DNA from 2 places in the Bradyrhizobium sp. UNPF46 genome. Region 1 is predicted to be linked to the other one. Evidence: predicted binding sites of a transcription regulator. Region 1 holds the regulator's gene; the other holds the start of a gene.
The links. Region 1 encodes HrcA, which represses chaperone genes, less so after heat shock. Its sites were predicted from a motif close to GTTAGCACTCNCNNNNNGNGAGTGCTAAC; they were not measured.

Region 1 (11,509 bases):
CCCTCGACATCGCCCAGAGATCGGCCGAGAGCTTGATGCCGTTGGCCGGCAGCCCTGCAAGCACGCCGGAGTCCTTGCCGAGCAGCTCCGAGCCCGGCGCCTCCAGTGCGCCTGCCAGCACCGCACCTTTGCTCTCCGCGATCGCCCGCACCAGCGCGCGGCCCATCCGGCCGCCGGCTCCTGCAACAATCAAGCGCATGTCGGACATGGTTGTGATCCTCTTCGGGGCCGTTTTAGCGGGGGGCGACAGTTCCGGCAACCGAGGGGGCGAGGCAAACGGAGGCGCGCGCAGATCCCGCTTCAGCCGTCCGCCGGCTGCGGGCCGTCATAGCCCTCGATGATGATGAGGTCGGCGATCGAGTGCGGCTGGCGCACCTTGATGTTGGCCTGGTATTCCGGCGAGTTGTAGCAGGCGATCGCGGTCTCGTAGTCCGGGAATTCGATCACGACGTTACGGGTGCGACTGGCGCCCTCGACGGTGGTGAACTTGCCGCCGCGGACGACGAAGCGGCCGCCCCATTTCTTGAAGATCGGACCGTTGGCGACGGCGTAGGGCTTGTAGCCCTCGTCATTGTTCACGTCGACGCGCCCGATCCAGTAACCCTTTGCCATTGTTCTTCTCCCTTGTTCTTGATGGTTAGCCGAGCGCCTGCGCGATCTCGGAATGAATCGCCTCTGCGACGGCCTTGGGGTCGGCGGCTTCCACCACCGGCCGCCCGACCACGAGATAATCGGCGCCCGCGGTGATCGCGCGGCCGGGCGTCATGATGCGCTTCTGGTCGCCACTGGCGGCACCCGCCGGCCGGATGCCTGGCGTGACGAGGCTCATCTGATGGCCGACGATCCTGCGCAAGGCCCCGACCTCCTCGGGCGAGGACACGAGGCCGTCGACGCCGAGCACCTGCGCCTGCTGCGCGCGCGCTTCGACCAGCTCGGAGACGCTGAGCCGATAGCCGGCCGCATGCAGATCGTCGTCGTTGTAGGAGGTCAGCACCGTGACCGCGAGGATCTTCAGGCTGGCGCTGCCGCGGCCTTCGACGGCACCCTTCATGGTCTGCGGATAGGCGTGCACGGTGACGAAGGTTGCACCGAGCTTCGCAACGCTCTCCACGCCACGCGCGACCGTGTTGCCGATGTCGTGCATCTTGAGATCGGCGAAAACCTTCTTGCCCCTGTCGGCGAGCTTGCCGATCAGCGGCAGGCCGCCGGCATAAGCGAGCTGATAGCCGATCTTGTAGAAGGTGACGCTGTCGCCGAGCCGCGCGATCATCGCCTCCGCAGCATCCACGCTCGGCAGATCGAGCGCAACGATCAGGCGGTCCTTCGGGGCGATCTCGGCTGGCGTCATGTCACCTCACATCATGCGTTGGGAAATGTCGATCAATTGCGCGACCAGCTCCTTCAACGCGGCGATATCGCCCTCGTTCTTGAGCTTGTCCATATCGTCATAGGCCTCGTCGGCAAAGGCGAGCGTGAGCTGGCGCGCAATCACATTGGCGTGGCAGGAGGTCAGGATCAGCCTGAGCGCCTGCAGCGCACGGGCCGCACCTAACCGGCTCTGCGAGGCGCCGGCGAGCGCGAAGGCACGGTTGCGGAACACCTCGCCGCGCGCCTCGTGCGGATCCTGCACACGGCTGACCCAGTCGATTGCGTTCTTCAACAGCGGCGGCACCGAGGCATTGTATTCGGGCGAGACGAACAGAACGCCGTGATGGGCGCCGATCATGCGCTTGAGATTGATGGCGTGCTTGGGCACGCCGGACTTGGCCTGGAGATCGCCGTCGTAGATCGGCAGCGGAAAATCGGCGAGCGAAATGCGGGTGACGTCGACGCCGGCCTGGGCGAATTCATAGGCGACCGCTGCCGCCAGCTTCGCATTGTGCGAACCGGTGCGCAGCGAGCCGGGAATGACCAGGATTTTGGGTGCGGGCATCCACGTCCATGCGTTCGGCGAAACGAGCCCGCCGTGCACAGGAGGAAGCCGGCGGAATTAGTCCTTGCGATACACCCAGACGCGGGCCGGCGGAAGGTTCATCCAGATCCGTTCCGAGGCCTCTGTGGACACGCCGGGCAGCGATTTCGGGATCGGCGGCACCACCGCATAGGTGAACTGGACGAAGGGCGCGCCGGGCGCGAGCGCCGTGAAGGCGTCGCGGATCAGCCGCAGCCGGGTCAACATCGGTTTCGTCACGAGCGGCAGGCCGGAGACGACCGCGCTCGCCGGCGCGCTCAGCACGTTCCAGAGCGTGTCACGCAGACGATAGGCATCGCCCTGCACCACCTTGGCCTGCGGATAGCGGTCGCGCAGCAGCGCGCAGAAGCCGGGATTGTACTCAACGAGGACGAGACGCTTCTGATCGACGCCGCGCTCGACCAGCGCGGAGGTGATGGCGCCGGTGCCGGGCCCGAGCTCGACCACGGGCGCGTCCGAATCGACATCGACGTAATGAGCCATGGTCCGGGCCAGCAGCTTGCCCGACGGCATAACCGCGCCCATGTGGAGCGGCTTTTCGATCCACGACCTGAGAAAGCGCACCTCGTCGTCGAGACGAGGCTTCTTCAACGCACGCGCGGACGATGGCAATGGCATGTCTGGACCGGACGGGACCGCGGGACCGCGGCGTGTCAGAAAATGGTCATAAAGACGTATAGGCCGAAGTCGATACGGTCAAGCCGAGTCAACTCGCCCGATTACCGAAGAAATCCTTGACCTTGGCGAAGAAGCCCTCGGACTCCGGCTGGGTATTGCCGGAGGACAGTTTTTCGAACTCGGCCAGCAATTCCTGCTGCTTCTTGGTGAGGTTCTGTGGGGTCTCGACCACCACCTGAACATACATGTCGCCCATCTGGCGCGACCGCAGCACCGGCATACCCTTTGATGCGATGCGGAATCGGCGGTTGGACTGGGTTCCGGCTGGGACCTTCACCTTGGCCTTGCTCTTCTCGATGGTCGGCACCTCGAATTCACCGCCGAGGGCGGCCGTCACCATCGAGATCGGCACACGACAATGCAGATCGGCACCGTCGCGCTGGAAGAACTGGTGCTGAGCCAGTGACAGGAAGATGTAGAGGTCGCCGGGCGGGCCGCCGCGGACCCCGGCCTCGCCTTCGCCGGCGAGCCTGATCCTTGTGCCGTCCTCGACGCCCTGCGGGATGTTGACCGACAGCGTGCGCTCGCGGATGACGCGGCCCTGTCCCGAGCAGGACGGGCAGGCATCCTCGATCATCTGGCCGCGGCCCTGGCAACCCGGACAGGTCCGCTCCAGCGTAAAGAAGCCCTGCGACTGCCGCACGCGGCCAGCGCCGCCACAGGTCGAACAGGTCTTCGGCTTGGTGCCGGCCTTGGCGCCGATGCCCGAGCAGGCCTCGCAGGTGACCGAGACGGGGATCTCGATCTGCGCGGTCTTGCCGCCAAAAGCTTCCTCGAGCGTGATTTCCATGTTGTAGCGCAGGTCGGCGCCGCGCTCGCGGCCGCCACGGCCACGCTGCCCGGCCATGCCGAACAGATCCTCGAAAATGTCGGAGAAGGAGGAGGCGAAGCCCGCGCCGAAGCCGGCACCGCCGCCGCCCTGCTCGAAAGCGGCATGACCGTAGCGGTCATAGGCGGCGCGCTTGTCCTTGTCCTTGAGGACCTCGTAGGCCTCGTTGATTTCCTTGAACTTGACTTCGCTGGTGTCGTCCCCGGGATTGCGGTCGGGGTGAAACTTCATCGCAAGCTTGCGGAACGACGATTTCAGCTTGCTTTCGTCGGCATCGCGTTCGACTTCGAGGGTCTCGTAGTAGCAGCGCTTGGTGGACGTGGACATGTTGAGCTCGGTCTATCCAATCGCGATTCAAGTCGGAGCGAAACGACGTCGCCCCGCGACGATACGGGCAGCCTTCCGCCTCGCGGCGGAAGACGGCATGGCGGCGTTCAGCATAACGGCTGGAAATTGATCGATCGTAACGGGCACTCGTCCCGTTCGTCCCGACACGTCGGCCTCCCCCGAAGGGGAGGAGGCCGGTAGCGCGTGTGGGGTCCAAGCCGTCCGCATGTCACCCTCTCGGGGCTCAGGCGGACTTCTTGTTGTTCTTGTCGTCGTCGACCTCGGTGAACTCCGCGTCGACGACGTCGTCCTTGGCCGCATCCTTCTTGGCGTCGGCCTCGGCCTGCTGCTTGTACATGGCCTCGCCGAGCTTCATCGAAGCCTGCGCCAGCGTCTGGGTCTTGGCCTTGATCGCCTCGGCATCGTCGCCCTTCAGCGCTTCCTTGAGGTCGCTGACGGCATCCTCGATGGCGCGGCGCTCGGTTTCGGCAACCTTCGAACCGTGCTCGGCCAAAGCCTTCTCGGTCGAATGCACCAGACCATCCGCCTCGTTCTTGGCGGTGACGGCCTCGCGGCGCTTCTTGTCCGCCTCGGCATTGGCCTCGGCGTCCTTGACCATCTTCTCGATGTCGGCTTCCGACAGACCGCCGGAGGCCTGGATGCGGATCTGCTGCTCCTTGCCCGTGGCCTTGTCCTTGGCCGACACGTTGACGATGCCGTTGGCGTCGATGTCGAAGGTCACCTCGATCTGCGGCATGCCGCGCGGAGCCGGCGGAATGCCCATCAGGTCGAACTGACCGAGCATCTTGTTGTCGGCCGCCATTTCACGCTCGCCCTGGAAGACGCGGATGGTGACCGCGTTCTGGTTGTCCTCGGCGGTCGAGAACACCTGGCTCTTCTTGGTCGGGATCGTGGTGTTGCGGTCGATGATGCGGGTGAACACGCCGCCCAGCGTCTCGATGCCCAGCGACAGCGGGGTCACGTCGAGCAGCAGCACGTCCTTGACGTCGCCCTGGAGCACGCCGGCCTGGATCGCGGCACCGATCGCCACGACCTCGTCCGGGTTGACGCCCTTGTGCGGCTCCTTGCCGAACAGCTGCTTCACGACTTCCTGGACCTTCGGCATGCGCGACATGCCGCCGACCAGGACGACTTCGCCGATCTCACCGGCGGTGACGCCGGCATCCTTCAGCGCCTTGCGGCAAGGCTCGACGGTCTTCTGCACGAGGTCGTCGACCAGCGCCTCGAACTTGGCGCGGGTGAGCTTCATCGTCAGATGCTTCGGGCCGGTCTGGTCCGCGGTGATGAAGGGCAGGTTGATCTCGGTCTGCGTCGTCGACGACAGCTCGATCTTGGCCTTTTCAGCGGCTTCCTTCAGGCGCTGCAACGCCAGCTTGTCGTTGCGCAGGTTGATGCCCTGCTCCTTCTGGAATTCATCGGCGAGGTAGCCGACGAGGCGCATGTCGAAATCTTCGCCGCCGAGGAAGGTGTCGCCGTTGGTCGACTTCACCTCGAACACGCCGTCACCGATTTCGAGAATGGAGATATCGAAGGTGCCGCCGCCGAGGTCGTACACGGCGATCGTGCCGGCCTTGGTCTTGTCGAGGCCATAGGCCAGCGCAGCCGCGGTCGGCTCGTTGATGATGCGCAGCACTTCGAGGCCCGCGATCTTGCCGGCGTCCTTGGTCGCCTGGCGCTGGGCGTCGTTGAAGTAGGCGGGAACGGTGATGACGGCCTGGTCGACCTTCTGGCCGAGATGGGCTTCCGCGGTCTCCTTCATCTTCTGAAGGATGAAGGCCGAGACCTGCGAGGGCGAGTAGGTCTGGCCGTCGGCCTCGACCCAGGCGTCGCCGTTGGAAGCCTTGACGATCTTGTAGGGGACGAGCTTCTTGTCCTTCTCGACCATCGGGTCGTCGTAGCGGCGGCCGATCAGGCGCTTCACTGCGAAGAAGGTGCGCTCGGGATTGGTGACGGCCTGGCGCTTGGCCGGCTGGCCGACGAGGCGCTCACCGTCGTCCGTGACGGCGACGATCGAAGGCGTCGTCCGCATGCCTTCGGAATTCTCGATGACTTTGGCGTTCTTGCCATCCATCACGGCGACGCACGAATTCGTGGTGCCGAGGTCGATCCCAATGACCTTTCCCATGGTCCTGATATCCTTCTTTTTGCGGCAGGTTGGCTGGGCCCAGAAGGCACCCGAACCGAAACCCCCTAAGATCAAACATTCGCGATATTGCGATGGTTGACGCTCATATAGGAGGGGGGGAGGGGCCCGCAAGGACCGCAGCTAGGTTTCTGCCGCGAAAACATCGGGTTTTGAAAGGCCATATCCGGGCTTCACCGCCCTTGCGGGTGAGGAATTATTAACAGGTCCGGGCATCAGCAAGCCCCCGCTACCGCAAGCCGGCCCGCCCTGTTGCCGCAAGCCCAAACCCGGTAAAAGGCGGACCGGCCGGGGCAGCCACCAGAGCTGCTGCGCGCGACAAAGCGGCCCGGTGGACCACCATCGAACGGCCTCAATGTGAACCAATCAGGGTGCCCATGAAGCTGATCCGTCCCCTCGCCGCGCTCGCCCTTCTCGTTAGCTCCGCGTTTCCGGCCCTCGCCGCCGACGCCGTGTTTCCGCCCGGCTTGCGCCTCGGCATGGTGCCGTTGGTCGGCCTCAACACGGCCAAGACCTTTCCGGGCTTCGAAAGCGAGGACGGCAGCGTCAAGGTGCTGATCACCGAGCTGCCGCCGGCGGCCTATGGCGAGGTCGTGAGCGCCTTCAACTCCAATCCGACCGGCGCCAATGGCGTCAAGCAGGACAAGATCGAGACGCCCGCGGGCCTCGCCTATTTCACCACCGAGAGCGGCAAGGCCGGGGAGACCCCGGTGAAGCGCTATTCGATGATCGTGCCGGGCGCCGGCTTCTCCGGCTATGTCGCGGTGCAGATCCCGGAGAACGCGACCAAGATCTACACGGACGAGGCGGTGCGGCAGATGTTTGCCAGCGCCGCGACCCGCAAGCAGGTCTCGGCCGAGGAGCAGATCGCGCTGATGCCGTTCAAGATCACCGATCTCGCCGACTTCAAGGACATCCGCACGCTGGCGCCGGGCTCCAGCATCATCCTCGCCGACGGCGACGAGAGCACCGGTTATGAATCGAAGCCGTTTATGATCCTCGGCCTGATCGGCGCCACGCCGCAGGCCGCCGACGACCGCGCCCGCTTCGCCCAGGAGGCGGCGCTGCAGATCCCGGGCGTGCGCGAATCCCGCGTCACCATGTCCGAGCCGATCCGCATCAACGGCCAGCAGGGCTTCGAGACCCGGATCGACGGCATCAGCGGCAAGGACAAGACCCCGGTCACCGTGGTGCAGTGGATCCGCTTCTCGAGCGGCGGCGCCTCGCTCCGCATCATCGCCAGCGCCCCGCGCGAGCAGTGGCAGGCCGCCTTCACCCGCTTCCGCGCCGTGCGCGACGGGATTCAGCCGAAGGGCTAGGTTGAGGCGGCCCTACACACTCGGTGTCGTCCCCGCCTAGTTGCGCAATTGCGCACGGGGGGCGGGGATCCATACCGCGTGATCTCGCGGTTACAAGAGGTATTCGCCAAACTCCTCCCTGTGGTTATGGATCCCGGGCTCGCGCTTTGCGCGCCCCGGGATGACGATGCTGTTGGCTTGTCAGCCCAACCCATCACCAAAGCCGGCCGCATTTTCAGGCTTCTGTTCGTATACGAACGGAACTAGGCTTCGCTTCCGTTGGATCATCCTAAGGGGAGGCGAACGATGCTCGATCGACGACAAATCCTCGCGGCGCTGGGCACGACGGCGCTGGCGACCCTCGCGCCGACCGCACTCTTTGCAGCGACATCGATCAAGCCGGACGAAAGCTCCGCGCTGCTCGTGATCGACGTGCAAAACTGCTTCCTGCCGGGCGGCAGCCTCGCCGTAAAGGAAGGCGAGCAGGTGGTGCCGGTCATCAACAAGATCTCGAAGGCGTTTGCGAACGTGGTGATGACGCAGGACTGGCACACGCCGGGCCACGTCTCGTTTGCGTCGGTACATTCCGGCAAGAAGCCGTTCGAGACCGTGGACCTTCCCTACGGCAAGCAGGTGCTGTGGCCTGACCATTGCGTGCAGGGCACCGACGGCGCCTCACTGTCGAAGGACCTGTCCATCCCCCACGCCGAACTCATCATCCGCAAGGGCTTTCACAAGGACGTCGACAGCTATTCGGCCTTCCTCGAAGCCGACGGCAAGACCTCGACGGGCCTTGCGGGATATTTGAAGGGCCGCAAGATCAAGCGTGTCTTCGTCGCCGGGCTCGCGACAGACTTCTGCGTCGCCTGGACCGCGCTGGACGCGCGCAAGGCGGGCTTCGAGGTCTATGTGGTGGAAGACGCCTGCCGCGGCATCGATACCCAGGGCTCGCTGGCAAAGGCCTGGGCCGACATGGCCAAGGCCGGCGTGAAGCGGATTCAATCGGGTGATATCGCGGTGAACGCGTAGGATTTCCGAGCTGCCATTCCGGGGCGGCTGGAGGAGCCGAACCCGGAATGACGCCAAAACTCAATTCGGCGCGCCGCTCGACTCGTTGTTGTTCGCGGCCGGCGCGGGTTTTGCGCCGCCCTTGGCGACACCGACGAGAGCCGGGCGCAGCACGCGATCGCCGATGGTGTAGCCGGCCTGCATGATCTGCACGACCGTGCCCGACGGCACCGACGCATCGGGCACTTCGTACATTGCCTGGTGAAAGTTCGGGTCGAACTTCTGGCCCTGCGGATCGAGCTTCTTCACGCCGTGCTTCTCCAGCGCGCTGAGCAGCGCGCGCTCGGTAAGCTCGACGCCCTCGATCAGCGAGGTCAGTCCGGGATCGGCGGCGGCACGCGCCTCGGCCGGAACGGCATCGAGCGCACGCTGGAGATTGTCGGCGATGTCGAGCACGTCACGGGCAAAGCCGGTGATGCCGTAGAGGCGGGCGTCGGCGACTTCCTTCGTGGTGCGCTTGCGCAGATTCTCCATCTCGGCCAGCGTCCGCAGCACACGGTCGCGCGCCTCGGCGACTTCCTTCTGCAGGGTTTCGACCGAGCCGGGCTCGGGATCGTCGGGCATGATGTAGGGCTTCGACACCACGGGCTCGCCAGTCGGCGCGGCCGCGTCTTCGGGTTGCCGGTCTCGATCGGTCATCGGCTGTAATCTCGAACTCGTTTCCAGGGATTGTTGGCCCGGATATCGTGCTTTGAGCAGCGAAAATCAAGCGCCCGTGATCGGATCAAACGCCGGTCAGCCCCCCAGCAGGCGACTGACGATGCGGGCGGCATAATCCACGGTCGGGATCACGCGGGCATAATTCAGCCGCGTCGGGCCGATCACGCCGAGAACGCCGACGATGTGGCCGGCGGCATCCCGATAGGGCGAGATGATGGTGGAGGAGCCCGACAGGGAAAACAGTTTGTTCTCCGAACCGATAAAGATGCGCACGCCCTCGGCGGTCTCGGCACGGCCGAGCAGGTCGATCACGCCCCGCTTGGTCTCGAGGTCGTCGAACAACAGGCGCACCCGCTCCAGATCCTCCAACGCGTGCAGATCTTCCAGCAGATTGGCGTGGCCGCGGACGATGAGCTGGCGGTCCTCGTTCTCGCCGCCGGACCAGCTGGCGATGCCGGCCGAAATCACCTTCTGCGTCAGCTGATCGAGCTCGGCGCGGGCCTCGCCAAGCGCTGTCTCGAGCTCGAGCCGCGCCTCGGCCAGCGTCCGGCCGCGAATCCGCGCATTGAGGAAATTGCCGGCTTCGGTGATCGCCGACGAGGGAACCCCAGGGGGCAGCGTCAGCACGCGGTTCTCGACCTGGCCGTCCTCGCCGACCAGGATCACCAGGGCCTTTTCAGGTTCCAGGCGGACGAATTCGATGTGCTTCAGCCGCGCATTGGATTTGGGCGTCAACACCACCGCCGCCGCTCGCGTCAGTCCGGACAGCCGCGTCAGCGCCTGGTCCAGCGCGGCCTCGACCGAGTGCGCCTGACCGACGGACGTGAGCTGGCTCTGGATCGACTGCCGTTCGGCCTCGTTGAGGTCGCCGACCTGCATCAAGGCATCGACGAAGAAGCGCAGGCCGAGTTCCGTCGGCAACCGGCCGGCGGAGGTGTGCGGCGCATAGATCAGGCCGAGCTGTTCCAGATCGGCCATGACGTTGCGGACCGAGGCCGGCGATAGCGGCATGGCGATCAGGCGGGAAATGTTGCGGGAGCCCACCGGCTCACCGGTCGCGAGATAACTTTCGACAATTTGACGAAAGATGTCGCGGGAACGCTCGTTGAGCTGGGCAAGGCCTGCGCGCGGCGCGATCAGATGGATCGGATCGTGATGGGCCACAGACGGTAACTCCTCTCAGATACTTGTAATTTGTATATCCCCGAGGGTTCTGACAAGCGCCGCGTTCGCGGACCCGAAAACAGGGGTGAAAAGACCTTGCCGCGCACCCCCACCCCACCTACAAGCACCGCCAACAGCCTTTCCCGTGAGTTTTGGAGGATTTCCCATGCGGCCAAGCGGCCGTGCGCCCGACGAACTGCGCCCCGTCACCCTGGAGCGCGGCGTGGTCAAATATGCGGAAGGCTCGTGCCTGGTGAAATTCGGCGACACCCATGTGCTGGTCACCGCCACGCTGGAAGACCGCCTGCCGCCATGGCTGAAGGGCCAGGGCCGCGGCTGGGTCACCGCCGAATACGGCATGCTGCCGCGCGCGACCTCCGAACGCACCCGCCGCGAGGCCGCCGCCGGCAAGCAGAGCGGCCGCACCGTCGAGATCCAGCGCCTGATCGGCCGCGCGCTTCGCACCATCGTCGACCTCGAAGCGCTCGGCGAGCGCCAGATCACGGTCGATTGCGACGTGCTCCAGGCCGACGGCGGCACCCGCACGGCCTCGATCACCGGCGCCTGGGTCGCGCTCGCCGACTGCATCAACTGGATGAAGGCGCGCAACATGATCAAGGCCAACGTGATGCGCGACAACGTCGCCGCGATCTCCTGCGGCATCTACAACGGCACGCCGGTGCTCGATCTCGACTATGCCGAGGATTCGGAAGCGCAGACCGACGCCAATTTCGTCATGACCGGCGACGGCCGCATCGTCGAGGTGCAGGGCACCGCGGAGCGCGAGCCGTTCACCCAGGACGAGTTCCTGGCGCTGATGGCGCTGGCGCAGAAGGGCATTGCGCGGCTGGTGGACTTGCAGAAGCTGGCCGTGGCGTAGTCAATAAGCCATGCACCGCCGAATCACCGGAAAGCTCGTCATCGCAACCCATAATCCCGGCAAGCTGGCCGAGATGCGGGAGCTTTTGGCGCCTCACGGCGTCGAGGCGGTGTCGGCCGGCGAGCTCGGCCTCGCCGAACCGGACGAGACCGGCGACGATTTCCGCAGCAACGCCGCGATCAAGGCAATCGCGGCGGCGCAGGCGACCGGGCTTCCGTCCTTCGCCGACGATTCCGGCATCGTGGTCGATGCGCTCGACGGCGCGCCCGGAATCTACAGCGCGCGCTGGGCCGGTCCGTCCAAGGATTTCAACGCGGCGATGGCGCAGATCGAGCGCCTGCTGCAGGAGCGTGGTGCCACCACGCCCGCAAAGCGCACCGCGCATTTCGTCTCCGCGCTCTGCGTCGCCTGGCCCGACGATCATCTCGAAGAGGTCGAGGCCCGCGTCGACGGCACGCTGGTGTGGCCG
Region 2 (11,509 bases), on a different contig from region 1:
CTCGAAGCCGCTGCGCCTCAGCGAGGCCGCGACGTCCTCGGCATCGTGCGAAGGGTTCGGAAGCTGCGCCGTCGCGGCATAAGCGCCGTTGCCGATCACCAGTGCGACCCGCGTCTCCGCAAAGACGGAACCAAGGCCGAGCCAGTAGGTGAGGAGAGCCAAACAGAATCCGGGCAGGTGACATCTTGAAAAGAGACGCATGAAAGCCGTCCGGGAAAAATTGAAAAATATCCCGTCAGATTAGCGCATGCCGCGCCGACTTCAATGCCCTCGCGATCGCCCTTCCAAGTTCGGTAGCCGTGGCATCCTGTCACGCCGCGAGGTTTTTGCGCAGCGCCATCTCCGTTGCAACCGCCTCCCGCACGGCCGGCCGCGCCTGCATGCGCTCGAGATAGGCCGACAAGGACGGCCATTGCGCGATGTCCAGCCCTGCGGGACGGAGCAGCAGCAAGGCCCAGGTGAGGTGCGCATCCGCCACCGTGAAGCGATCGCCGACCAGGAACTCGCGCTCCGCCAGATGCGCCGCCGGCACCGCCAAGGTCTGCGTGATTCTTGCGCGCGGCTTGGCCAGCGAGCCGTCGTCCTTGTACCAGAAGGTTGGAAACAGGAACGCCTTGTGGATCTCGGCGCCGATGAAGCTCAGCCATTCCTGCAGCCGATAGCGATCGGGATCGCCGAACGACGGCGCAAGACCGGCCTTCGGCTTCACGTCGGCGATATATTGCAGTACGGCCGCGCTCTCGGTCAGCCGTTCGTCGTTCTCGAGCACCAGGACCGGCACCGCGCCCTTCGGCGAGACGCCGCGGAAGTCGCTGCCGTCGTCCACGATCTTCTTCGTCCAGATATGAGCGAGGTGATATTGCGCCTCGATGCCGGCCTCCATCAGCGCGATGCGGCTGGAGAGCGAGCAGGCCATGGGAAAGAAATAGAGTTGCAGCATGATCGGCTCCGTCAGGTCAGCGCATCGCTCTGCGTGACGATCGCGAAGCGGTCCGAGAGCTCGGCCAGCGCGACCTCGTGAATGGTCCGGGCGTCCAGCGTGCCGCCGTGGCCGTCGGGCAGGTCGCGGGTGCCGCAGGCGTCGGCCGCGATCGTCGTGCGCAGGCCGAGATCGAGCGCGGCGCGGGCGGTCGAGGAGATGCACATGTGCGTCATGAAGCCGGCCAGCACGATGTTCTTGCGTCCGGTCGCGGCAAGCTTTTCTTGCAGGTCGGTGCCGGCGAATGCGTTCGGCAGCGCCTTCTCGATCACGGGTTCGCTCGCGAGCGGTGCCAGTCGCTCGACGATCGCGCCGCGCGCGGCCTCACGGTCGAACAGGCCGCCGGCGCGGCCCTTGTGCGCGACATGGAAGATCGCGGTGCCGCTCGCCCGGGCCCGCGCGAGCAGGCGCGCGGCTGCTGCGATCGCCGGCTGCGCATCCGGCAGGGCCAGCGGGCCGGCGCAGTATTCGTTCTGGATGTCGATCAGCACGAGGCAGGCTTCGTGCAGCTTCGGCGGATTGAGATCGGCGCCGGCGAGTTCGAGCAGTGTCTTGGGAGCGGTCATGTCAGGGCCTTCTAGCGCATCGGATGGGGCGACATTAGCGCAGCCGCTTCCTGCCATTGTGCAGGACTATTGCAGCTTACGGCTGCAGAATTGCAGGCGGTGGCATGGGCTGCTAGACTCGGCCCCATGAACTGGGACGATCTGCGCATCATCGCCGCGGTGAGGGACGAGGGCACCTATGCCGGCGCCAGCGCGCGGCTCCGCATCGACGAGACCACCGTCGGCCGCCGGCTGGCGCGCATCCAGCGCGATCTCGGCGTGCCGCTGTTCGATGCCGTGGACGGGCTGCGGCGGCCGACGCGTCATTGCGAGGCGGTGCTCGAGCATGTCGGCGTGATGGCCGCCCATGCCGCGGCGATCGATCGCATCAAGGAGAGCCAGCCGGGCCCGGTCGGGCGCCTTCGCATCGCCTCGACCAATGCGGTCGCCGAGGAACTGCTGGCGCCGCGGGCGATCAACCTCCTGCGCGATCATCCCGGCCTGACCCTGCAATTCCTCACCTCCAGCGGCAACGTCAAATTCTCGCGCTGGCAGGCCGATCTCGCCATCCGCCTGCGCAAGCCCGAGAAGGGCGACTTCACCATCTCCAAGCTTGGTGACGTCAGGCTGTATTTCTTCGAGCCTGCCGACCGCTCGGGTGGCGAGCCGATCGCCTGCGTCTATCCGGACGAGCTCGACACGATCCCGGAATCGCAGTTCTTGCGTGCGAAGCGGCTGACGAACGTCCGTTGCATCACGGACAATGTCCGCATCATCAGAACCATGATCCAGTCGCATCAGGCCGTCGGCGTGCTGCCCGAGCACAGCTGCACCGCCTTGCTCGCCGACCGCGGCCTGCGCGCCACGCTGCTGTCGAAGCGGCGCGACGTCTGGCTGCTGGTGCAGAACCATCTCAAGCGCGACGCGGCGACGCGGGTGACGATCGACTGGGTGAGGCACTGCTTCAGGGAAGTGTCGCCCGGCTGACCGCCGGGGAGGTCCAGCCCTGCAAATTGAACGCGGTCCGCGCGATGTGCGACCAAGATCACGGAGCCGGGATTACGCGTGCGCCAGAGTTGCGTAATCTCGCGGCGAGACCTGATCGGGGCAAGTGCATGACCACTCTTTCGGAAACGATCCGGCCCTCGCGGGCGCAGGCGCGGGAATGGAAGGCGATCCTCATCCTGATCCTGCTGGTCCCGGTGCTGTGGTCGCCGCTGATCCTGTTTCGTTTCGTGCTCTATCAGCCGTTCAGCATCCCCTCGGGTTCGATGGCGCCGACGCTGATGGTCGGCGACTACGTCTTCGCCGCCAAATATGCCTATGGCTACGGCCGCTACTCGATTCCCTTCGCGCCGTCCTTCATCTCGGGCCGCGTCCTGGCCGCCGACCCCGCATACGGCGACATCGTCGTGTTCCGGACCGCGAAGGACAATTCGGTCGACTACGTCAAGCGCGTGGTCGGGCTGCCTGGCGACCGCATCCAGATGCGGCAGGGTCAGCTCATCCTCAACGACCGTCCGGTGAGGCGCGTCGCCCTGGAAGCGAAGCCCGCCGGTTCGACCTGCGGAAGCGATGAGGAGGCGAAGGTCAAGCGCTGGCGCGAGACGCTGCCGAACGGCGCCTCCTATGTGACCAACGACTGCGACGACAACGGCTACCTCGACAACACCAGCGTCTTCACCGTGCCGCCAGGCCACTTCTTCGTGCTCGGCGACAACCGCGACAATTCCACCGACAGCCGCATGATGTCGACGTTCGGCTTCGTGCCGATGGACAACCTCATCGGCAAGGTGACGCGCATCTTCTGGTCGCTCGACGAAGACGGCGAGCCGCATATGGAGCGGCTGGGAAGGGTGGAGTGAGGCTTACTCCGTCATTCCGGGGCGATGCGCAGCATCGAGCCCGGAATCCATTGATCCGCGAGGTCAGACCGCAATTTGCGGATAGAGATCAATCCATTCAGGATTCTTCTCTTCTCTGAGCCGGATTTTCCATTCCCTCCGCCACTTCTTCAGTTCCTTCTCGCGGGTGATCGCGGTGATGGGGTCGTCGTAGATCTCGTACCAGACCAACCGATCGACAGAGTATCGTTTGCTGAACCCTGCAACGACTTTGCTTTTATGTTCGTAAGTGCGTCGGACGATATCGTTCGTCACGCCTAAATAGAGCGGGCCGTACTTCTTGCTGGCGAGGAGATAGACGCAATAGGCCATGAGCAAGCCGTGAAATGGATTCCGGGCTCGGCGCTTTGCGCCGCCCCGGAATGACGCTGTGGCACTATCTTAACGTGTATCAATAGAAAACAAAAACCCCGGCATCGCTGCCGGGGTTTCGTAGTTCTTGAGAACGTTGGACCCTTAGAAGTCCATGCCGCCCATGCCGCCGCCGGGGGGCATCGCCGGGCCGGCGCCGCCCTTCTTGGGCAGCTCGGCGACCATGGCTTCCGTGGTGATCAGGAGCGCTGCCACCGAAGCTGCGTTCTGGATCGCGGTACGGACCACCTTGGTCGGGTCGATGATGCCCTTCTTGACGAGGTCACCATATTCGCCGGTCTGGGAGTCGAAGCCGTAGGCGTAGGTCTTGTTCTCCAGCACCTTGCCGACGATCACCGAGCCGTCTTCACCGGCGTTGATCGCGATCTGGCGAGCGGGAGCCGACAGCGCCTTGCGCACGATCTCGACGCCGGTCTTCTGGTCGTCGTTCTTGGTGCGCAGGCCCTTGAGCTGCTCGGAAGCACGGAGCAGGGCGACGCCGCCGCCCGGGACGATGCCTTCCTCGACAGCCGCGCGGGTCGCATGCATCGCGTCATCAACGCGATCCTTGCGTTCCTTCACCTCGACCTCGGTCGCGCCGCCGACGCGGATCACCGCGACGCCGCCCGCGAGCTTGGCAAGACGCTCCTGGAGCTTCTCACGGTCGTAGTCCGAGGTGGTTTCCTCGATCTGCGCCTTGATCTGGGCCACGCGCGCCTCGATGTCGGCCTTCTTGCCGGCGCCGTTGACGATCGTGGTGTTCTCCTTGTCGATCATCACCTTCTTGGCGCGACCGAGCATGTTGAGCGTGACGTTCTCGAGCTTGATGCCGAGATCTTCCGAGATCGCCTGGCCGCCGGTCAGGATCGCGATGTCCTGCAGCATGGCCTTGCGGCGATCGCCGAAGCCCGGAGCCTTGACGGCCGCGACCTTCAGGCCGCCACGGAGGCGGTTCACGACCAGGGTCGCGAGCGCTTCACCTTCGACGTCTTCGGCGACGATGACCAGCGGCTTGCCGGTCTGCACCACGGCCTCGAGCAGCGGCAGCAGCTCGTTCAGCGAGGAGAGCTTCTTCTCGTTGATGAGGATGTAGGCGTCGTCCATCTCCACGCGCATCTTGTCGGCGTTGGTGACGAAGTAGGGCGAGATGTAGCCGCGGTCGAACTGCATGCCCTCGACGACGTCGAGCTCGGTCTCGAGCGACTTGGCTTCCTCGACGGTGATGACACCCTCGTTGCCGACCTTCTTCATGGCGTCGGCGAGGAACTTGCCGATCTCCGCATCGCCGTTGGCCGAGATGGTGCCGACCTGAGCGATCTCGTCGTTCGAGGTGACCTTCTTGGAGTTCTTGACGAGGTCCGCAACGACGGCCTCGACCGCGAGGTCGATACCGCGCTTGAGGTCCATCGGGTTCATGCCGGCGGCCACCGACTTGGCGCCTTCGCGCACGATCGCCTGCGCCAGCACGGTCGCGGTGGTGGTGCCGTCGCCGGCCGCGTCAGCGGACTTGGAGGCGACTTCGCGCACCATCTGCGCGCCCATGTTCTCGAACTTGTCCTCGAGCTCGATCTCCTTGGCGACGGTGACGCCGTCCTTGGTGATGCGGGGAGCGCCGAACGACTTGTCGAGCACGACGTTGCGGCCCTTCGGGCCGAGCGTGACCTTCACCGCGTTGGCGAGGATGTCGACGCCGCGAAGCATCTTGTCGCGCGCATCGACGGAGAATTTGACTTCTTTAGCTGCCATCTGGATTTTTCCTTAGGTGTTTAGCTGGGTGAGAGAGGGGCTCTTAGGCCGCCTTCTTCTTGGAAGCGGGGACGTCGAGAACGCCCATGATGTCGCTTTCCTTCATGATCAAGAGATCGACGCCGTCGATCTTGACCTCGGTGCCGGACCACTTGCCGAACAGCACACGGTCGCCGACCTTCAGGTCGATCGGGATCAGCTTGCCGGCCTCGTCGCGGCCACCGGGGCCGACGGCGATGACTTCGCCCTGGGAGGGCTTTTCCTTGGCCGTGTCGGGAATGATGATGCCGCCAGCGGTCTTCTCTTCTGCGTCGATGCGCTTGACCACGACGCGGTCGTGAAGCGGACGGAAGTTCATGCAGTCCTCCTAAGCAATTGCTCGGGTTGATGATTTCAGATTGTTAGCAGTCGCCGCCGGCGAGTGCCAGGCGGGCCAGCTTGAGATAAGGCAGGATTTTTGCGGGGGCAAGGGCTTCTAGCAGAAAAATAAGCACTCGGAAGCGCGGTCTGCCAAAATCTCATTCCCATCGTTAACCGAAGCAGAGCCCGTATTAGCACGGTGCTGTATCTGCTGCTAACGCATTGAATTTCAACAGCTTGTTAAACTTTTGGGCTTGAGATGGATTGTCAGTTTGCGTCACATTTCTCTCATGTGAGCGCATCAGTACCGGGTGGCTCGTAAGGCGCACACCGACCAGGCCGCCCCCTTGAATGCGCTCCTGCAAAGGAGGTTGGCATGGGCTTGCGGAGTGGGGGCGTTTCCGAGGATTTCCGGAAACAGATGCTGGGTTACGGGCTGACGACGGCGCAAATTCTCTATCGAATGCCGGATCATCCCTCGCTGCTGCAGACCTACGTCTGGCAGAACTACGACATGTTTCCGAAATTCCCGGCGCTGAAGGATTTCCTGGCGTTCTGGCAGGAAAAGCTCGACGGTCCCCTCCATTCGGTCACTGTGGCGCATTCCAAGCTGATCAAGCCGGCCGAGCTGCGCGCCGTGGACGGCGTATTCCGGCTGCATTGAGGCGAACAGCGGTCTCGTCGGTGGGCAAAGGCGCGCTCTTGGTGCGCCGTGCCCACCATCTGCCTCTGATTGAGAGAGGTCGTGGGAACGCTTTCGCCTTGCCAACCCTGCGATATCTCCATTGCGGCTGCGTCGAGCGAACGCGCTAGCCGCGTGATCGCCTGAGCCGCAATCAGGCGCCTTCGCTGCAATAGCGTCTCCACATCGCGCGATAGGCCTCGTCCACCGCGCGCCCGTATGAGACGGGGTTGCTGGCGGCTGCGGCCCGGATCGTGTCAGGCAGTTCGCGGCGCAGTTTGTCGAGCTCGCTGATCTCTGAGGCTCGGCTCGTTGCGATGTCGATATAGGCTTCACGGCTATCGGTGACCCAGTCCGGCAGGCCAAGCGCCGTGAGGATGGAGCCGGCAGCACGGCTCGGCAGGCTGTTGCCGAGCTTCGCGACCACCGGCACGCCCATCTGCAGGGCTTCCCACGTACTGACGCCGCCATTCTGCGGGAACGGGTCGAGGCAGATGTCGACGCGATTGAACGATGCCAGATGTTCGCTTCGCAAGGTGGCTCCGAGCAATTCGACGCGTTCGGCCGGCAATCCGCAAGAACCGAACCGCGCCAGGAGATTTTCGCGGACCATCTCGTCATCCAGCGCGACATCCTTGATCAGCAGTCGCGAGCCCGGCACCTGCTCGAGGATCCTGGACCAGACCTGCGCGGCCTCGTCCGAAATCTTGCTGATGCGGTTGAAGACGCCGAAGGTGACGAAGCCGTTCGAGATCGCCGGCGTAGGCGCCCGCGCAATCCCGTCCGGCAGCGGCGCCAGCGTCACGAAGCATGGCAGGTCGACGACGGTCTCCGCAAACAGATGCCGGACGTCGTGAGGAATCGCGACCGGGTCCGACATCAGATAGTCGATCGTCGGCAGCCCGGTGCCCGTGCCGTGGCCCCAGCCATGGACCTGGATCGGCGCCGGCTTGCGCGCAAACACGCCGAGGCGGTTGCCTCTGGTATGGCCGGACAGATCGATCAGGATGTCGATGCCGTCAGCGCGGATCTCGTCGGCGAGGCGATCCTCGGTCCATTGCGAGGCGTCGCGCCAGCGATCGGCGATCTTCCGAAATTCGCCGGTCGTCGCATCCACTTTCGACGAGCAGGCGTAGCATACGATCTCGAACTGTGCCCGGTCATGGTGTTGAAGGACCGGCATGAAGATCAACGCGGCCGAATGCGCGTTGAAATCCGACGAGACATAGCCGAGCACCAGGCGGCGGTCCGGATCGCGGCTGTTGCCATGCGGTCTTGCCGCTTCCGAAGCGATTTTCGCGCCGACACGCTCCCACCACACCTGCCGCGCCTGCTGATGCCGTTCGACGGTGGCGTCTCCGGCAAAGTCGAGCGTGAATATCTTGTTGGAGATCGCGCTCTGCAGGTCAGGCTGGATGTCGAGCGCCCTGTCGAAACTGGCGAGGGCTTCGTCGACCCGGCCAAGTCCGGCGAGGCAGAGACCCAGCACCAGATGAGCCTGAATGGAGCCGGGATCGATCGCGAGAGCCTGCTCGCAATCGTGCGAGGCCTGGGCAATCTGCTGGATCTGGAGCAGCACACCGGCCCTTGCGAGCCACCCATTCGCGTCGTCGGGTGCCAGCGCGATGGCCCGATTGCCGTCTGCCAGGGCTTCGTCAAATCGCTGAAGTTCCCGCAAAGCGGTGGCGCGGTTCGCGAGCGCCGCGGCGTAATTGGGCTTGATCGACAGCGCACGGTTCAAGCTTGCGACGGCCTCGTCATAGCTGCGCTGACGGCAGAGCGCCCAACCCCGGCCGTTATGGGCTTCGGCAAGGTTCGGGTCGAGTGCGAGCGCCTTGTCGTAGCTGTGTAGCGCTTCCTCGTGAAGCTCCAGGGCCACGCTCGCATTGCCGAGATTGGAAAGCGTGACGGCATGGTTGGGCCGCAAGGCGAGGGACTTTCGGTAGCTCGCGCAGGCCTCGTCGTGACGCCGGAGGCCGTTGAGGGCGATGCCGAGGCTCATATGGGCATCGGCAGATCGTGGATCGGCAGCGACCGCCCGGCGCAGCAGGCTTTCGGCCTGCTGATAGTTCTTGGCATCGGACTCCATGATGCCGAGCATGTGCAGCGCGACGACTTGGTTGGGCGCGAGCTGAAGGACTTGGCGATAGGCGGCCTGCGCCTCCGGCAGAAGTCCCATCTTGTGCAGCTGGAGAGCGTGCCCGACCAGCGGCAGCACTTCCGCCTTTTGCCGCTTCTGAAGCCGGGCATTCTGAAATGCACGCTGACCTACGCTGCCGCCCATGAATCAAGTCCCCCAGAATCTCCCTGCAAGATTAATTCAGCGAGAAAACGAATACGAGATAAGGGCCGTTCGCGACGACAGCTTCGGACAAGCTACGATCTTCGTGTGACCAGCCTTACGCCCCGCAATTGCTGCCTCGTCCAAGACTGGCTAGTCTGCCTTCGGGGCGCGCCCGTCCGGCGGGCACGGCTCCGATCAGGGAGGCAGACAATGTCCAAGCAAAAGGCATCAAGACCCGCGGCGAAGACCGCAGTGAAGAAGCGCAGCGGCGTGAAGGCGGCGGCGCGATCGCCGGCGCGCAAGGCGGTGAAGGCGAAGGCACCCGTCGCGGCTCCGAAAAAGCCCGCGCGCCCGAGACAACGCATCGCGATCAGCCATCACCGCGAGGAAGACTTCAAGGCCGACGGCCTGCGCGCCTACGCCAAGTACCGCGACCTCGGCATTGCCGATGCGACACATGGTCTTGCGCAAGCGCATGTGATCCGCCTGCAAGGCCCGTGCAATCCGGCCGAGGTCTCGAAGCTGCACTTCCACGACGTCGAGTTCCAGATGGTCTACGTGCTCAAGGGCTGGGTGAAGACCTACATGGACGGGCAGGGCGAGACCTTGATGAAGGAAGGCAGTGCCTGGACCCAGCCGCCGAAGATCAAGCACATGATCCTGGATTATTCGGATGACGTCGAGCTGCTTGAGGTGATCCTGCCGGCGGAGTTCAGGACGGTGGAGCTGAAGGCGTAGGCGCGTGCCTCTTGTAGCCCGGATGACGCGGGGCAACTAGCGCCCAAGATAGCCCAGTTCCGCACTCATGATCTTGCGAGCATATTCGGCGAAGGCATCGATCAGGCGGCTGCGCGCGGCATAAGGCGGGTAGAGCAGTGCGATCGTCACGGGGACGGCGGGGCTGAAGGGGTGGGTGATCAGTGCCGCGCTCGCGCTTTCGTCGTGCGCGGCAACCGGGTTGATGATGCTGACGCCGAGACCGGCCGCGACCAGAGCACAGACCGATGCGCCGAGATCCGTCTCCGCAACAATGCGGCGCGTGACGCCCGCCTGCGCGAAGATCGTATCGATGCGATCGTGGAGTGGACTCCCCGTGGCGAAGGAGATGAACGCCTCATCGGCAAAATCGGCGGGGCGCAGCGTTTTCTTTTGCGCAAGACGATGCCCCTTCGGCATGATTGCGACGCATTTGGTCCTGAGCACGGGCTCGACATTCACTCCCGCAACCTCGCCGTAGAGCATGGCGAGCCCCGTGTCGCAAAGCCCGGAGCTGATCCAATCGTGTACGGCGCTCGCCGTGCCGGATCGGATCGAGATCATCACGTGCGGATAGTCGATCTTGAAGCGCGCCGCGATGTGCGTCAGCAGGCCGCCGGCCAGGCGCGGCATCGCCGCAACGCTGAGCCGCCCCATGCCGAAGGAACGGATGCTGGCTGCGCTGGCCTCGAGGCCGGCCAGGCCGATGAAAGTCTTCTCGACCTCCTGGAAGAAGCGCGATCCCTCCACCGTCGGGCGGAGGCGGCCGCCACTGCGGTCGAACAGCGGGAGTTGCGTGATCGCTTCCAGCTGTCCGATCAGGCGGCTGATTTGGGGCTGCGAGGTATGCATGCGCTGGGCAGCCTGCGTCATCGATCCCGTCTGGAAGACGGCCCGAAATGCCTCCACGTGCTTCAAGCCCATGCGTCTGGCGGCCATATCAAATCCGTATAGGAGAGTGTGAAACGGGAATTTCCATCAGATCGAGCTTTTGGGCGATAGTCCAGAGCATGAGGCCGTTCGCGGGGAGCTCTGCCGTGGCTCACGCCGCGGGCGGGCATTTGCGACGAGAGGGGGACGTCATGAAAGCGACCGTCATCAAGACACTGGCCACGGCGATCGCCGCTGTATGTCTTGTTTCGAACCCGGCCCTGGCGCAGGGTGCGAGCAGGCTGGACAAGATCCGCGAGAGTGGTTCGATTTCCTTGGGGTATCCCGAGACCTCGGTGCCCTTCGCCTATCTCGACGACAACCAGAAGCCGATCGGCTACACCGTGGAAATCTGCGAACATGTGGTGCAGGCGATCAAGACGGCCCTCAAGCTCCCCAAGCTCGAGACACGCTACGCGCCCATAACCTCGGCGACGCGTCTTCAGCTGCTCGCCAATGGGACGATCGATCTCGAATGCGGCAACACCACCAATAATCTCGAGCGGCACAAACTCGTCGCCTTTTCTCCCACCATCTTCGTTGCGCAGGTCGTCCTCGTCGCGCGCAAGGATGGCGGGGTCGACGTCAACGACCCGGCTTCGTTTCGCGGCAAGGCCATCGCCGCCCAGGCCGGTGGCCAGACTTTCAAGGTGATTACGCTGATCAACGCCAAGAACAATCTCGGCATCACCGTCGTGCCGGCCAAGGACACGGCCGAGACCTTCCTGATGCTGTCGTCGGGCCGGGCGGCCGGTACCGCCAACGATGACGGTCTTGCCTATGCTACGGTCGCCTCGTCGAGGACACCGGATGACTTCCTGATCGGCAGCAAGAGTCTCGAGCTGGCTCCTTACGGCATCGTCGAACCCAAGGATGATCCTGCTTTCAAGAAAGTCGTCGACGACGCCGTGATCGATCTGATCAAGAACGGACGGATTGCGGCGCTCTACGACAAATATTTCAATTCGCCGA

Region 2: the regulator HrcA is predicted to act here: its motif matches at 5,926-5,954, upstream of UNPF46_RS18925 (co-chaperone GroES).

What each region holds. Positions count from the first base shown of each region.
Region 1 covers NZ_LFJB01000040.1:40,672-52,180, forward strand. Annotated here, with positions in the region: gene dapB (4-hydroxy-tetrahydrodipicolinate reductase) at 1-208, opposite strand, end outside; gene UNPF46_RS16450 (DUF1330 domain-containing protein) at 301-612, opposite strand; gene pyrF (orotidine-5'-phosphate decarboxylase) at 638-1,348, opposite strand; gene UNPF46_RS16460 (NADPH-dependent FMN reductase) at 1,355-1,933, opposite strand; gene UNPF46_RS16465 (class I SAM-dependent methyltransferase) at 1,991-2,590, opposite strand; gene dnaJ (molecular chaperone DnaJ) at 2,679-3,806, opposite strand; gene dnaK (molecular chaperone DnaK) at 4,051-5,952, opposite strand; gene UNPF46_RS16485 (hypothetical protein) at 6,348-7,289, shown strand; gene pncA (bifunctional nicotinamidase/pyrazinamidase) at 7,575-8,297, shown strand; gene grpE (nucleotide exchange factor GrpE) at 8,358-8,975, opposite strand; gene hrcA (heat-inducible transcriptional repressor HrcA) at 9,072-10,160, opposite strand; gene rph (ribonuclease PH) at 10,327-11,040, shown strand; gene rdgB (RdgB/HAM1 family non-canonical purine NTP pyrophosphatase) at 11,051-11,509, shown strand, end outside.
Region 2 covers NZ_LFJB01000046.1:30,138-41,646, reverse strand. Annotated here, with positions in the region: gene UNPF46_RS18960 (caspase family protein) at 1-201, opposite strand, end outside; gene UNPF46_RS18955 (glutathione binding-like protein) at 311-940, opposite strand; gene UNPF46_RS18950 (cysteine hydrolase family protein) at 952-1,545, opposite strand; gene UNPF46_RS18945 (LysR family transcriptional regulator) at 1,672-2,511, shown strand; gene lepB (signal peptidase I) at 2,640-3,389, shown strand; gene UNPF46_RS18935 (GIY-YIG nuclease family protein) at 3,453-3,740, opposite strand; gene groL (chaperonin GroEL) at 3,885-5,525, opposite strand; gene UNPF46_RS18925 (co-chaperone GroES) at 5,569-5,883, opposite strand; gene UNPF46_RS18920 (usg protein) at 6,262-6,549, shown strand; gene UNPF46_RS18915 (O-linked N-acetylglucosamine transferase, SPINDLY family protein) at 6,722-8,851, opposite strand; gene UNPF46_RS18910 (cupin domain-containing protein) at 9,062-9,589, shown strand; gene UNPF46_RS18905 (LysR substrate-binding domain-containing protein) at 9,626-10,480, opposite strand; gene UNPF46_RS18900 (amino acid ABC transporter substrate-binding protein) at 10,690-11,509, shown strand, end outside.